Regions from separate parts of the Mesorhizobium sp. WSM4813 genome, predicted to be linked through region 2. Evidence: predicted binding sites of a transcription regulator. Region 2 holds the regulator's gene; each other region holds the start of a gene.
What was found. The regulator LexA, encoded in region 2, represses DNA repair genes until DNA is damaged. The targets are predictions, from matches to a motif close to TGTTCNNNNTGTGTTCNG.

Region 1 (3,800 bases), on a different contig from region 2:
GGATCGAGCGCTACCGTGCGTTCTGGCCCGAGCGTATCGAGAGACTCAAGGCGGTTTTGAAGGACATGGATCAATGACGGCAAAACAGCATTCAGACATGGCGGCAGACCCGATCGAGTTCGAGTGCGAGCTTCCAGACCCACCGGAAAAAGTGTGGCGGGCGCTGACGGTGCCGGACCTGCTCGCGGCCTGGATGATGCCCAACGACATAAAACCTGAAATCGGCGGCCGCTTTGCCTTTGCTAAGTCTGATGCGCAGATCGAGTGCGAAATCCTCGACGCCGAGCCCGAACGCCTGCTGCGTTATTCATGGCGGGAGCGGCCGGCGCCTGGCAACGCGGATCCGCTGGACAACCCGATGGATAGCATTGTCACCTTCACGCTCGACCGCACCGTGTCGGGCGGCACGCATCTGCGCATCGTCCACGGCGGATTTGCGCGAGTAGCTACGCCTGCGGTTGCAGGCGCCGGTTGCCGGCTCTCGCTCAACGCACACGGCCACAGACAGATCATAGCCGCAAACACGCCTCGCCTCTTCCTGCGCGCGGCCTGAGCGGCACAACGGAGAAAAGCGATGAGCGGTTTTGCCAACCTGGTGCCGATGGTGATCGAGCAGTCGAGCCGCGGCGAACGCGCCTTCGACATTTTTTCGCGGCTGCTGCGCGAGCGCATCGTCTTCATCAACGGTTCGATCGACGACAATGTGTCGGCGCTGGTCTGTGCCCAGCTTCTGTCGCTGGAATCCGACAATCCCGATAAGGAGATTTCGCTCTACATCAACTCGCCGGGCGGCGTGGTGACCAGCGGTTTCGCCATCTACGACACGATGCAGTATATAAGCAGTCCGGTATCGACCGTCTGCATGGGCTTTGCCGCCTCGATGGCCTCGTTCCTGCTGATGGCGGGCACGCCGGGCCGGCGCATCGCGCTGCCCAACACCAGCATCCTGCTGCACCAGCCGTCAGGCGGTTTCCAGGGCCAGGCCTCCGACATCCAGCGCCACGCCGAAGGTATCCTCAGGACCAAGCGGCGCATGACCGAGCTTTACGCGCACCACTGCGGTCGCACGTTCGAAGAGGTCGAACGCACGCTCGACCGCGACCATTTCATGACCGCCGAGGAGGCAAAAACCTGGGGGCTTGTCGATCATGTTTTTGACACCCGTAAGAGGGCGGCGTGAAAGGGCAGCCGGCCGTCAGCATTGGCCACGAGAGTTTTTTGCCCGTTTTACCGAGCCGATCTGGCTTCGGGCGCTACGGCGATACGGTCCCTCGATGTTCGACAAGTATTCCCGCATGCGTTTTAACAGACTGATCATTGGTGTTACTGTCGCCGCCGTGATGTCCAGCGCGGCGTTCGCCGAAGACAGTTCAACGCCTTCGCAGAACGGCACGCTGCCCAGCGTGGCTGGCGACTCTCGCGTCGCCAAGCCGGTTCCCGAACCGGACGATGCCGTGCCCAGCAACGGCCAGTTCAAGATCGGCGATACCGATGTCAGGATTTCCGGCAGCATAACTTTTGATGTCGGCGCCGGCACGATCAATGCCCCCGGCGGTAGGACAGGTCCACCGGCCTTCATCGTTGCCACAAATCTCAAGGCACTCGTGCGCTTGCCATCTGAAATGAACAGCCCCGCCGTTGCTTCCGCAAACGGTCGGGGCTTTTTTTGGATCTAAAATCCAAACTTGCCGGGAGTACACTGCCGGCTTTTGATTTCGGATGCTTCGCGGCGTTCAACCGACGATCCGACTAGTAGTCTCTGATTTTAATGGGATCGGCAGGTCACGGTTTGTCGGGCGGCGCAAACGCCTGGCCCTGGCACTTATGCCTGCCGCGGCTCCAGCGACACGTGGACCCTCAAGGGACTGTCCGGTGGAGTCATTCCTCTGCTCTCCTTTTCTGTCCATTGCGACTGGCGTCGTCCGAAGCACATATCGCAAAAGCCCGCGGCGTCTCGCAGGCCACCTTGGGTGGCGAGGCCATCGAGGGACGGCCGGCTTCGGTGACGTTTGGAGTCTGCCCCCCTGAGGCTGAGACGTCAACCGTTGGATAGCCGATTACAAAAAATGTGATCGCTTGTGTGGCGAATCCGAAATTTGCATCCGTTTTGAGCAGCGCCGCGGCGGCCGTGGATTACATAGACGCTTTTGTCAGGAGCGTGTTCGGTCTTTGTTCTTTGCGCTTGCTCGCCCGCGCGAAAGACGGTTAAAGGCTTTGGTCGAGAGTTGTGGCGTCTCTCGAAAAGGTGACGAAATTACCTACATAGGGGATGGCCGGGACAACCTGCCATCCCATGAGATTCCAGATCTGAGGCGGCGACCGGCGATGGCCGACCATAAATATCTTTCCATTCGCGGGGCGCGCGAACACAATCTGAAGAATGTCGATCTCGACCTGCCGCGAGACAGCCTGATCGTCATGACCGGCCTGTCGGGGTCCGGCAAGTCGTCGCTCGCCTTCGACACCATCTATGCCGAGGGCCAGCGCCGCTATGTCGAGAGCCTGTCGGCCTATGCGCGGCAATTCCTCGAAATGATGCAGAAGCCTGACGTCGACCAGATCGACGGGTTATCGCCGGCCATCTCAATCGAGCAGAAGACCACGTCGAAAAACCCGCGCTCGACGGTCGGCACCGTTACCGAAATCTACGACTACATGCGGCTGCTGTTCGCGCGCGTCGGCATCCCTTATTCGCCGGCAACCGGCCTGCCGATCGAGAGCCAGACCGTGTCGCAGATGGTCGACCGCGTGCTGGCGGTCGAGGAAGGCACACGGCTGTTCATCCTGGCGCCGATGGTGCGCGGCCGCAAAGGCGAGTACCGCAAGGAATTGCTGGAGCTGCAGAAAAAGGGCTTCCAGCGCGTCAAGGTCGACGGTGTCTTTTACGAAATCGCCGACGTGCCGGCGCTGGACAAGAAGTACAAGCATGACCTTGACGTCGTCGTCGACCGCATCGTCGTTCGCGGCGATCTGGCGACGCGGCTTGCCGATTCCATCGAAACCGCGCTGAAGCTTGCCGACGGGCTGGCGGTGGCCGAATTCGCCGACCGGCCACTTGACGCCAGCCAGACCGGCGAGGATTCGGTCAACAAGTCGAAGAACGAGACGCATGAGCGCATCCTGTTCTCGGAAAAGTTCGCCTGCCCGGTGTCCGGCTTCACCATTCCCGAGATCGAGCCGCGGCTGTTCTCCTTCAACAACCCGTTCGGCGCCTGCCCGACCTGCGACGGCCTCGGCAGCCAGCGCGCCATCGACGCCAGCTTGATCGTGCCCGACGACAACCTGTCGCTGCGTGCCGGCGCCGTCAGCCCATGGGCGAAATCGACCTCCCCTTATTACGTGCAGACGCTTGAGGCGCTGGGCAAGGCCTACGGGTTCAAGCTCGGCGACAAGTTCCGGGATCTGACCGAGGAGGCAAAGCAAGCCATCCTGCATGGCACCGGCGAGCGCGAGGTCACTTTCCAGTACGATGACGGGCTGCGTTCCTACAAGACGACGAAGACCTTCGAAGGGGTCATTCCCAATCTCGAACGGCGCTGGAAGGAGACCGAATCCGCCTGGATGCGCGAGGAGATCGAGCGCTTCATGTCGGCCACGCCTTGCCCGGCATGCCGCGGCTACCGGCTGAAGCCGGAATCGCTTGCGGTGAAGATTGCCGGCAAGCACATCGGCGAGGTCACCGAGCTGTCGATCCGCAAGGCCGACCAATGGTTCACCGAGCTGCCCGCTTCGCTCAGCGACAAGCAGAACGAGATCGCGGTGCGTGTGCTCAAGGAAATCCGCGAGCGGCTGCGCTTCCT
Region 2 (3,800 bases):
GCGTTGCTGTGCGCACTCGGTGTTCTCGCCGCCAAGGTTGAAACCTGGCGCGTGGGAACGCAGATGCTCGGTTCGGAAATCCAGACCCAGCTCACCGGCCGTGTCGTTAGGCTCGACCAGATGGCGAACGGCCGGATCAGGCTGACCATCGACGTGATGTCAACCGCCCGGCCGACACTGCGTTATGCACCGGGACGTGCCAGGGTTTCAGCACGTAAAATTCCTGCTGAGATGACCGCAGGCTCGGTGGCAACCGGCGGGCCCGGTTAGGCCGGACAGTTATGACTTCTCCTTTTACAGCTATTTCGCCGGTATCGGTGCCAGTGGCTTTTTCCTCGGCAACCCGAAGATCGTTGTTTCCGAAGATGCACCGTTCGCCGCGCGCCTTTCTTCCTCGATCGAAAAGGCGCGCGAAACCATTGCCGACCATATCAGGGACAGCATTGGTGGCGCCGAGGGGGAGATTGCCGCCGCGCTGATCGTCGGCGTGCGTGCCGGCATTCCCGAAGAGATAAACGAATCGATGCGGCGCACCGGCATCTACCACATCATCTCGATTTCCGGCCTGCACATGGCGCTTGTCGCCGGCACCATCATGGGATTGCTGCGCGGCGCCTTTGCGCTGTTTCCGGATTTTTCGTCGCGTCGGCCGGTCAAAAAATATGCGGCTGCCGCCGCACTCGTTTCCATCGCTGCCTATCTCATTTTTTCCGGCATCGTGGTCGCGGCCGAACGCAGCTCATCATGCTGGCGGTAATGCTTGTCGCCGTGCTGTTCGATCGGGCGGCGCTCACCATGCGCAATCTGGCGATTTCTGCCATCGCCGTCATCGTCGTGTCGCCGCACGAGGTGGTCGGCCCAAGCTTCCAGATGTCCTTCGCCGCGACCGCTGCTCTCGTGGGCGCCTATGCCGGCTGGTCCGACTACCGTGCCGACAAGGCCACGGCGCCGCCACAGCGACGGTCACCGGTCGTTTTCGTCACGCGGAAACTCGCCGCTGGGACAGGTACCATCGCAATGACCTGTATCATTGCCGGCAGCGCCACCGCGCTCTTCGCCATCTGGCACTTCCAGCGCGTCTCGCCGCTCAGCTTGTTCGCCAATCTGGCCGTCATGCCGATCGTCACGGTCGTCATGTTCCTGGCCGTCGTCAGCGCCTTGGCATTGCCTTTCGGCTTCGATGGCCCTTTCCTCTACATGATGGGCAAGGGATTGACGGCCATGATTGCAATATCGGGATGGATCTCCGTGCGGTCGCCGGTCGATGCAGTCGGGCTGATCTCGTTGCAGTCGGTTCTGCTGGTGACGGTCGCCCTGGTCATCGCCACGATGGCAACGACATGGTTGCGCCTTGCCGCTCTTCCCTTTGCGCTCGCCGGCTTGCTGACGATTTCCGAGACGCGCACCCCCGACGTGCTGATCTCGGAGGATGCGCATCTGGTTGCGCTACCGATCGGCGGCGGCGAACTTGCCGTCAACCGGGTGCGTTCGAACGAATTCACCACCGACAACTGGAAACATGCGCTGGTTTCAGCGATCATTGTCGAGCCCGAGACATTCGAAAAAGGAGACGTACGGTTGGACATCGCCGACCCGGCCGACCTGCCGCCGGGAGCGCCCTTTTACTGCACTGCCGGCCTGTGCCTCGCCCGGCATCCGTCCGGCGCGATCATCGCGCTCGCCGACAACCGTAAAACCGCGCGGCCAGCCTGTGCCTTTGCGGATCTGATCGTCATCGACGATGCCACAGCCTATTATAATCCCTGCCGCAATCCGCTGGTTCTCGTCGTCACCAAACGGCAGCTCGCTCGCATGGGCAGTGCCGCCGTCTTCTTCGATCCGCTATCGGCGACGACGCGCGCAGAAATCCGTTTTGCCGTCAGACAGCCCTATAGGCCCTGGCATGAGCATCGGAGATTTTCGCGCGAGGCGAGGGGCCTGCCGCCATACCGCAGGGCCGAGAAACCCAAAAAGCCTGCCGTTCAGTAACGCCGGATTAGTCCGACGAGCTTGCCTTGCACCTTGACCCGGTCCGGCCCGAAGATACGCGTCTCGTAGGCCGGATTGGCGGCTTCAAGTGCGATCGAGGCGCCCTTGCGGCGGAACCGCTTCAGCGTCGCTTCCTCCTCGTCGACCAAGGCGACGATGATCTCGCCAGGCTGGGCGGTGTCGGCGTTGCGAATGATGACCGTGTCGCCGTCGAAAATACCGGCCTCGATCATCGAATCACCCTTGACCTCCAGCGCGTAGTGCGTGCCGCCGGTGATCATGTCCGGTGGTACCGAGATCGAATGCGTCTGGTGCTGGATGGCGTCGATCGGCACACCGGCAGCGATGCGGCCCATCACTGGAATGGAGACGGTGGCAACGCCGTCGTCATCATTGCCGGCCGCAGGCATGCGTGAAGGCGCCGGCTTGATCTGTCGCCCGAGGCTGCCCTGCCCAAGGCTGCCCTGAATGACGCTCGGTGAGAATTTGCGCGCCGCATTGAGGCCGGGCGCGATCGAATCGGGCAGACGCAGCACCTCCAGCGCGCGGGCGCGGTTGGGCAGGCGGCGAATGAAACCGCGCTCCTCCAGCGCCGTGATCAGCCGATGGATCCCCGACTTCGAGGCGAGGTCGAGCGCTTCCTTCATCTCGTCGAACGAGGGCGGAATGCCGCTTTCCTTCAGCCGCTCGTGGATGAACATCAGCAGTTCATGTTGTTTGCGTGTCAGCATCGCGACCCCCAACAGAATCAGAAAAACAAACCCAGAACAAACACTATCTGTTCCATTTGTGTTCCGCAACCGTTTAAAGTTTAATGAATGTGTTGACGTTTTGTTCAGCGTAGCATCAGCACGCTGCAGGCGACGCCCGTTGTGGCAGGGGGAGCGAATGGCTCGCGTACGATCAGCCCGTTGGCGTCGGCCAGCATTTTGAGCATCGAGGAATCCTGGATGCCGAACGGGGTCGCCAGCAGCGTGCCGGATTCTTCGCTCACCACGGCGCGTACATAGTCCTGCCTGAGATCGTTGGCCGGCATGGCAGCGCCGAGCCGCGCCTGACGCATGTCCTGCCGGAAGGCGCGGCCGCCGAGCCGCGCAAGCAGCGGCTTCAGAAAGAGCTGTGTGCAGACTAGGCTCGCCACCGGATTGCCAGGCAGGCCGATGCAGCGGATGTCACCCAGCCGCCCGAACATCAGCGGCTTGCCGGGCCGCATGGCGATTTTCCAGAAATCGAGCGTCATGCCTTCACCGGTCAGCACGTCATGGACCAGGTCATGGTCGCCGACAGAGGCGCCGCCCAGCGTGACAATGACGTCGGCGCCTGCGTCGACTGCTTGCTTCACCAGCGTGGCGATCGCCTCCTTGCGGTCGGGGGCGATGCCGAGATCGAGTGCGCTGGTACCGACCGAGCGGGCCGCGGCGGCGACGCCATAGGCATTGGACGATATGATCTGGTCGGGGCCAAGGTCGCTGCCCGGCGGCAGCAATTCATCGCCGGTGGCGATGATGGCGACCAGCGGCCGTTTCACCACGCTGACCTGCGGGTGGTTGGCCGACGCCGCCAGCGACAATGCCGCCGGATCAAGCAGGCGGCCTTTCTCCAGCAGCACGTCGCCCTTCGAGAAATCGAGCCCGAGGCGGCGGATGTTGCGGCCTTCAACCGTCGACGCGGTCACTTCGATGCTGCCGCCGCCGAGATCGCGGACATTCTCCTGGATGACAATGGTGTCAGCGCCTGCAGGAAGCGGCGCGCCGGTGAAGATGCGCACGGCCTGCGCCGGGCCGACTGTTCCGGCAAAGCCGCGTCCGGCC
Region 3 (3,800 bases), on a different contig from region 2:
CTTTCAACTTGTCAGGATGGTGCCGGTTGCGGCGATGACAAGGGGAAATCCGGGTGACATGATCGCGGCATGGACAATGAACGCATTGCCGAACTTTTCGAAGGCCTCGGCCCGGTCAGCATTCGCAAGATGTTCGGTGGCAAGGGCATCTATTTTGACGGCGTTATCGTCGCCATCGTGGTGCGTGGCGAATTGATGCTGAAGGCCGACGCGGAAAGCACGCCAGAATTCGAGGCCGCCGGCTGCCGGCAATGGACCTATACGGGATCGCGGCACGGCAAGCTAGTGTCCATGCCGTATTGGAGCATTCCCGACAGTGCTTTCGATGATCCGGATGAAATGGCGATCTGGGCACGCCGGGCCTACGAGGCGGGGCTGCGGGCCGGCAAATAGGCTGCCTCTCCGCTGGTCATCATCTCATGCCAATTTTCTGCGGCTCGGGCACAAGGGCCAGCGCGTCGGCAAAGTCTGCCGCCGTTAAGACCGGCACAAGCCCGGCACTTTCGATCGCGAGCATTGCTGCGGCAACGCCGTGACGCAGCGCCGCGCGCAGCGTCAGGCCGCGCAGCAGGGCGGCGACCGTTGCGCCCGCCAGCGCATCGGCGGCACCGTCCGCGACCTTTCTTGGCGGCAGGATCGAGAAGGCGCCGGCTTTGTCGAAACCCAGCACCGGACCGTCATCCGCCGTCACCACGCCGCCTTTGAGGCCGGCGCGCCTCAGGCAGTCGATGATATCTCGCTCCGCCGTGTCGATACCGACATCGGCGAGTGCGAAGGCCTCATGCCGGTTCATGAAGACCATCGCCAGACTGCCGAGCACCGGCGCGAGCCGCACCGCCTTGTCTGGTGAAGCGGCGAGGGCGAAGACCGGCTTGCCGGCCGCAAGCGCCACCAGCCGCTCCAGCGCCGTCGACGGCAGGTTGGCATCGCACAGGACCGCATCGGCGGTGCTGATCGCCTCGCGCACCTTGGCACGGCGGATTTGCTTGGGAAGCGCCAGGTCATAGAGCGCCATGTCGGCAAGGCCGACGATCAGCCCGCCGTCGCCGTCGACCAGCACCGTATTGCTCGGCGTTGTGCGATCGAGGAACACCACGGACAGATCGGCAATACCGGCCGCAGTGATGGCGCGCGAGACCGTATCGGCCAGAACATCGCCGCCGCGCACCGAAAGCAGCGAACCGGAGACGCCGCGGCGCACGGCGCTGCGCAGCGCGTTGAAGACGGCACCGCCGACAGCCTCGCGCATCGTGCCGGGATTTGACGCCGCCGGCACGAAGGCGCCCGAAACCTGGCCGCGCCGGTGTATATAGGCGCCGCCAACGGCCAGGATTGTCGGCGACTTCATCATGCCGGCGAGATGACCTTTGCTGTTGCCGGGTGGAGACTAGGTTGTCCCGCGGAACCCGGCAACCGGAGGCGCGATTCGGAAGATGCCAGCACGATCCTGCGGGGGAAACGGGATACATCCTGGGGTGAAAGCGCGAAACAAAAAAAGAACAAAATAGCATACCTTTTGTTTTTCAATGGCTTGTATCCTCTTGCCAGATGAGAACAAAAAAGGTACAAATTAATAAGGATTACGGATTGTCCGGCCTTCATTGACGACCAAGGGGTGATGTATCATGGCTCAGAATTCTTTGCGGCTTGTAGAGGACAAAGCAGTGGATAAATCAAAGGCTCTGGATGCGGCGCTGTCGCAAATCGAGCGTGCCTTCGGCAAGGGCTCGATCATGCGGCTCGGCGCAAACGAGCAGGTCGTCGAGATCGAAACGGTGCCGACCGGTTCGCTTGGCCTCGACATCGCGCTTGGCGTCGGCGGCCTGCCGCGCGGTCGCATCGTCGAGATCTACGGGCCGGAAAGCTCGGGCAAGACGACGCTGGCGCTGCACACTGTGGCGGAGGCCCAGAAGAAGGGCGGCATCTGCGCCTTCGTCGATGCTGAGCACGCGCTCGATCCGGTCTATGCCCGCAAGCTCGGCGTCGACCTCGAAAACCTGCTGATTTCGCAGCCCGACACCGGCGAGCAGGCGCTGGAGATCTGCGACACGCTGGTGCGTTCCGGCGCCATCGACGTGCTGGTGGTCGATTCGGTCGCGGCGCTGACGCCGCGCGCCGAAATCGAGGGCGAAATGGGCGATTCGCTGCCCGGCCTGCAGGCCCGCCTCATGAGCCAGGCGCTGCGCAAGCTGACCGCCTCGATCTCGCGCTCCAACACCATGGTCATCTTCATCAACCAGATCCGCATGAAGATCGGCGTCATGTTCGGTTCGCCCGAGACCACGACCGGCGGCAACGCGCTGAAATTCTACGCTTCGGTGCGCCTCGACATTCGCCGCATCGGCTCGGTCAAGGACCGCGACGAGGTCGTCGGCAACCAGACCCGCGTCAAGGTGGTCAAGAACAAGCTGGCGCCGCCCTTCAAGGTGGTCGAATTCGACATCATGTATGGCGAGGGCGTGTCCAAGACCGGTGAGCTGGTCGACCTCGGCGTCAAGGCCGGCGTGGTCGAGAAGTCGGGCGCCTGGTTCTCCTACAATTCGCAGCGTCTCGGCCAAGGCCGCGAGAATGCCAAACTGTTCCTGCGCGATAATCCCGACACGGCGCGCGAGATCGAGCTGGCGCTGCGGCAGAATGCCGGGCTGATCGCCGAGAAATTCCTCGAAAATGGTGGTTCCGAAGGCGGAGACGATGGTTTCGAGGACGAAGCGGGTGCCATGTAGGCTTCGGCTGTAATCGAGTTCTGCATTGTTGCGTTTCGAACCGCCGGCCTACGCCGGCGGTTTGCGTTTCGGCGAGGGCGCCGAGTGACCCGGCAAGCCCCGCAAATTGGCCCAATTCCGTGTTTCTGGACAGGGTGCAACGCGGCGGCTAAAAGGCCATGTCCATTTGCCGTCGGCCGGGCCGACGGCTCTCTCTAAAAGCTAAAAGGCAGTATTATTCATGAGTGGCGTGAACGAGATCCGGTCGACATTCCTCGACTATTTCCGCAAGGAGGGTCACGAGGTCGTCGCGTCGAGCCCGCTGGTGCCGCGCAACGACCCGACGCTGATGTTCACCAACGCCGGCATGGTGCAGTTCAAGAACGTCTTCACCGGCCTGGAAAAGCGGCCCTATTCGCGTGCCACGACCGCTCAGAAGAGTGTCCGCGCCGGCGGCAAGCACAACGACCTCGACAATGTCGGCTACACCGCGCGCCACCTGACCTTCTTCGAGATGCTCGGCAATTTCTCGTTCGGCGACTATTTCAAGGAGCGCGCCATCGAACTTGCCTGGAACCTGATCACCAGGGAGTTTGGGCTGAAGAAGGACAAGCTGCTGGTCACCGTCTATCACACCGACGACGAGGCGGGCGGCTACTGGAAGAAGATCGCCGGCTTTTCCGACGATCGCATCATCCGCATTCCGACCTCGGACAATTTCTGGGCAATGGGCGACACCGGACCTTGCGGGCCGTGCTCGGAGATCTTCATCGACCGTGGCGAGCACATCTGGGGCGGCCCTCCCGGCAGCCCCGAGGAGGATGGCGACCGTTTCCTCGAATTCTGGAACCTGGTGTTCATGCAGTACGAACAGGTGACGAAGGACGAGCGCATCGACCTGCCGCGCCCGTCGATCGACACTGGCATGGGCCTGGAGCGCATGGCCTCCATTCTGCAAGGGGTGGAGAGCGTCTTCGAGACCGACCTGTTCCGTCACCTGGTCGACGTTGCGTCATCCGCGCTCGGCCGCGGTCCGGATGGAGACACCGTCGCATCGTTCCGCGTTATCGCCGACCATTTGCGTTCGTCCTGCTTTTT
Region 4 (3,800 bases), on a different contig from region 2:
AGCGTTTCGGCGTGCCGATGGGCTTTGGCGGGCCGCACGCCGCCTACTGCGCCGTTTCCGACAGGCTGACGCGGCTGATGCCCGGCCGCCTTGTCGGTCAGTCCACCGACAGCAAGGGCCGGCCCGGCTATCGCCTTGCGCTGCAGACGCGCGAACAGCATATCCGCCGCGACAAGGCGACCTCCAACATCTGCACCGCGCAGGCGCTGCTCGCAAACATGGCGACGGCCTATGCGATCTGGCATGGCCCTGCCGGGCTGCAGGCGATTGCCGGCCGAATCCATTCATTGGCCAACCGGCTGGCAGCCGGTCTCACCGCGTCAGGAATTTCGGTGCTTGGCGCAAGCCGCTTCGACACGGTGACGGTGGAAGTGAAAGGCAGAGCCGGCGCGATCGCCGCGGCTGCTGAAAAGACCGGCCGATTGCTGCGCGTCATCGACGCCGACCACATCGGCATAAGCTTTGACGAGACCTCGACCGTTGCCGATCTGGACACCATCGCAGCACTGTTCGGCGCCAAGGCAGGCGCCGTTACCAGCAGCACCATGCCCGGAAAGCCGCGCGGCAAGGCGTTTCTCAGCCAGCCGGTCTTCCAGGAAAACCACTCGGAAACGGAGATGATGCGCTTCTTGCGACGGCTGGCCGACAAGGACCTGGCGCTCGACCGCGCCATGATCCCGCTCGGCTCCTGCACGATGAAGCTCAACGCCGCCGCCGAGATGATACCGGTGAGCTGGCCAAGCGTCGCCAATCTGCATCCATTCGCGCCGGCCGAGCATTCGGCGGGCTATCGCGCGATGGTCGGCGAACTGGAAGGCTGGCTGTCGGAGATCACCGGCTTCGATGCGGTCAGCCTGCAGCCCAATGCCGGCAGCCAGGGCGAGTATGCCGGGCTGCTCGCCATTCGCAGCTATCACCGCTCGCGCGGCGAAGGCCACCGCACCGTCTGCCTGATTCCGTCATCCGCGCATGGCACCAATCCGGCGAGTGCGGCGATGGCCGGCATGAGCGTCGTCGTCGTGCGTTGCTTGGAAGACGGCAATATCGACATGGACGATATGAGTGCCAAGGCCAACGAGCATTCCAAGAATCTCGCCGCGCTTATGTTCACCTATCCCTCGACGCATGGCGTATACGAGGAAGGCGCGCGCCACCTCTGCGCCCTCATCCACGAGCACGGCGGCCAGGTCTATTTCGACGGCGCCAACCTCAACGCCTTGGTCGGCCTCGCTCGCCCCGGCGACATCGGCGCCGACGTCTGCCACATGAACCTGCACAAGACCTTTTGCATCCCGCATGGCGGCGGCGGTCCCGGCGTCGGCCCGATCGGCGTCAAGGCGCATCTGAAGCCGTATCTGCCCGGCCACGTCACCGAAGGCTCGGGCCATGCCGTGTCGGCCGCACCGTTCGGCAGCGCTTCGATCCTGCCGATCACCTGGATGTATATCCGCATGATGGGCGCTTCCGGCCTCAAGCAGGCCACCGAGACGGCGATCGTTTCCGCCAACTACGTGGCGACGCGGCTCGCACCGCACTTCCCGCTCCTCTACAAGGGCAGGCACGATCGCATCGCCCATGAGTGCATCCTCGACACCCGCGTGCTCAAGGAGAGCTCCGGCATCAGCGTTGACGATATCGCCAAGCGGCTGATCGATTATGGTTTCCATGCACCGACCATGTCGTTTCCGGTGGCCGGCACGCTAATGATCGAGCCGACCGAATCCGAGCCCAAGAGCGAACTCGATCGCTTCTGCGAGGCGATGACCGCGATATCGGGCGAGGCAGCCAAGGTGGCGAAAGGCGAATGGCCCCTAGCCGACAATCCGCTGGTCAATGCGCCGCATACCGCGGCCGAGGCGCTGGCCGGCCAGTGGACCCATCCCTATTCGCGGCTGGAGGCGGCCTACCCGGCCGGTGATGCCGACACATCAGCCAAATACTGGCCGCCGGTGTCGCGCATCGACAATGTCGCCGGCGACCGAAACCTCGTCTGCTCCTGCCCGCCGCTGTCGGAGTATCTGGGGGCGGCGGAGTAGAACCAGCCGACTGCGAAGCAGACTGCCCCCTCATTCCCGCGCACACGCAATGAGGGTGGCCGATGCGGCAACCCCCTGGAGGCCGGAGTTTTCGACCCATTTCCGCCGCTTGGTTGTCGGATGGTTTTGCAGTAAGAGGCTCTATCCTCGAACGTAACAGGAACCTCCGTCGCCTGCCCGCAAAAAGCGTGGCAGTATCGGGTGGTGATTCGCAGCATCGGAATCCAGGACCAGCATGGACGACAATAACGATCTTTTCGGCACTATGGACAAGCAGCCGCAACCGGTTCGCGCAACCGCGCGCCCGGCTGACCCGCTGGTGCAGGCGGCGAAGCGCCCGGCATCCCGCGACAGCAGCGAGAGCTACAGTGCCGCCGACATCGAGGTTCTGGAAGGGCTGGAGCCGGTGCGGCGGCGACCCGGCATGTATATCGGCGGCACCGACGACAAGGCGATGCACCATTTGTTCGCCGAGGTCATCGACAACGCGATGGACGAGGCGGTCGCCGGCCACGCGACCTTCATCGATGTCGAGCTTTCGGCCGATGGATATCTGGCCGTGACCGACAATGGCCGCGGCATTCCGGTCGATCCGCATCCGAAATTCAAGAAGCCGGCGCTCGAAGTCATCATGACCACGTTGCATTCGGGCGGCAAGTTCGACAGCAAGGTCTACGAAACCTCAGGCGGCCTGCACGGGGTCGGCGTCTCCGTCGTCAACGCGCTGTCGGACCATCTCGAGGTCGAAGTCGCGCGCGGGCGCCAGCTCTATCGCCAGCGTTTTTCGCGCGGCGTTCCGGTGACCGGCCTGGAGCAGCTCGGCGAGGTGCATAACCGGCGCGGCACCAAGATACGCTTCCATCCCGACGAGCAGATCTTCGGCAAGGGTGCGGCATTCGAGCCGGCGCGGCTCTACCGCATGACGCGCTCGAAGGCCTATCTGTTCGGCGGCGTCGAAATCCGCTGGACCTGCGACCCCTCGCTGATCAAGGAGAAGGACACGACGCCGGCCAAGGCCGAGTTCCATTTTCCCGGTGGCCTCAAGGACTATCTGAAAGCCTCGCTCGGCGACGAATTCCAGGTCACCCGCGAAATCTTCGCCGGCAAGAGCGACAGGCAAGGCGGCCACGGCTCGCTCGAATGGGCAGTGACCTGGTTCGGCGGCGACGGGTTCCTCAATTCCTACTGCAACACCATCCCGACCGGCGAAGGCGGCACGCACGAGGCCGGCTTCCGCAACGTTTTGACGCGCGGCCTACGCGCCTATGCCGATCTGGTCGGCAACAAGCGTGCTTCGATCGTCACCTCTGAAGACGTCATGATCTCGGCGGCGGGCATGCTGTCGGTGTTCATCCGCGAGCCGGAATTCGTCGGCCAGACCAAGGACAGGCTGGCGACGATCGAGGCGATCAGGATCGTCGAGACCGCCATCCGAGACCCCTTCGATCACTGGCTGGCCGACAACCCGCAGGAAGCTTCGAAGCTGCTCGAATGGGTGATCGCGCGTGCCGACGAACGGGTGCGCCGCCGCCAGGAAAAGGAAGTCTCGCGCAAGAGCGCGGTGCGCAAGCTGCGGCTGCCCGGCAAGCTCGCCGACTGCACGCAGAATGCCGCTGCCGGCGCCGAGCTTTTCATCGTCGAGGGCGATTCGGCCGGTGGCTCGGCGAAACAGGCGCGCGACCGCGCCAGCCAGGCAGTGCTGCCGCTGCGCGGCAAGATCCTCAACGTCGCCAGCGCCGGCAACGACAAGCTTGCCGGCAACCA

Region 1: a site for LexA is predicted at 2,160-2,177, ahead of uvrA (excinuclease ABC subunit UvrA). Genes of this name have one in related genera too.
Region 3: a site for LexA is predicted at 1,485-1,502, ahead of recA (recombinase RecA). Genes of this name have one in related genera too.
Region 4: a site for LexA is predicted at 2,184-2,201, ahead of parE (DNA topoisomerase IV subunit B). Genes of this name have one in related genera too.

What each region holds. Positions count from the first base shown of each region.
Region 1 is NZ_JBVVQU010000010.1:107,950-111,749, reverse strand. Features, by position in the region: gene AC0L25_RS08125 (ArsR/SmtB family transcription factor) at 1-77, shown strand, start outside; gene AC0L25_RS08120 (SRPBCC family protein) at 74-553, shown strand; gene AC0L25_RS08115 (ATP-dependent Clp protease proteolytic subunit) at 575-1,180, shown strand; gene AC0L25_RS08110 (hypothetical protein) at 1,275-1,676, shown strand; gene uvrA (excinuclease ABC subunit UvrA) at 2,326-3,800, shown strand, end outside.
Region 2 is NZ_JBVVQU010000039.1:9,948-13,747, reverse strand. Features, by position in the region: partial or broken gene AC0L25_RS21550 (ComEC/Rec2 family competence protein) at 1-1,989, shown strand, start outside; gene lexA (transcriptional repressor LexA) at 1,983-2,720, opposite strand; gene AC0L25_RS21540 (molybdopterin molybdotransferase MoeA) at 2,825-3,800, opposite strand, start outside.
Region 3 is NZ_JBVVQU010000017.1:30,918-34,717, reverse strand. Features, by position in the region: gene AC0L25_RS12005 (TfoX/Sxy family protein) at 70-393, shown strand; gene AC0L25_RS12000 (carbohydrate kinase family protein) at 413-1,351, opposite strand; gene recA (recombinase RecA) at 1,626-2,723, shown strand; gene alaS (alanine--tRNA ligase) at 2,944-3,800, shown strand, end outside.
Region 4 is NZ_JBVVQU010000012.1:28,482-32,281, forward strand. Features, by position in the region: gene gcvP (aminomethyl-transferring glycine dehydrogenase) at 1-2,036, shown strand, start outside; gene parE (DNA topoisomerase IV subunit B) at 2,272-3,800, shown strand, end outside.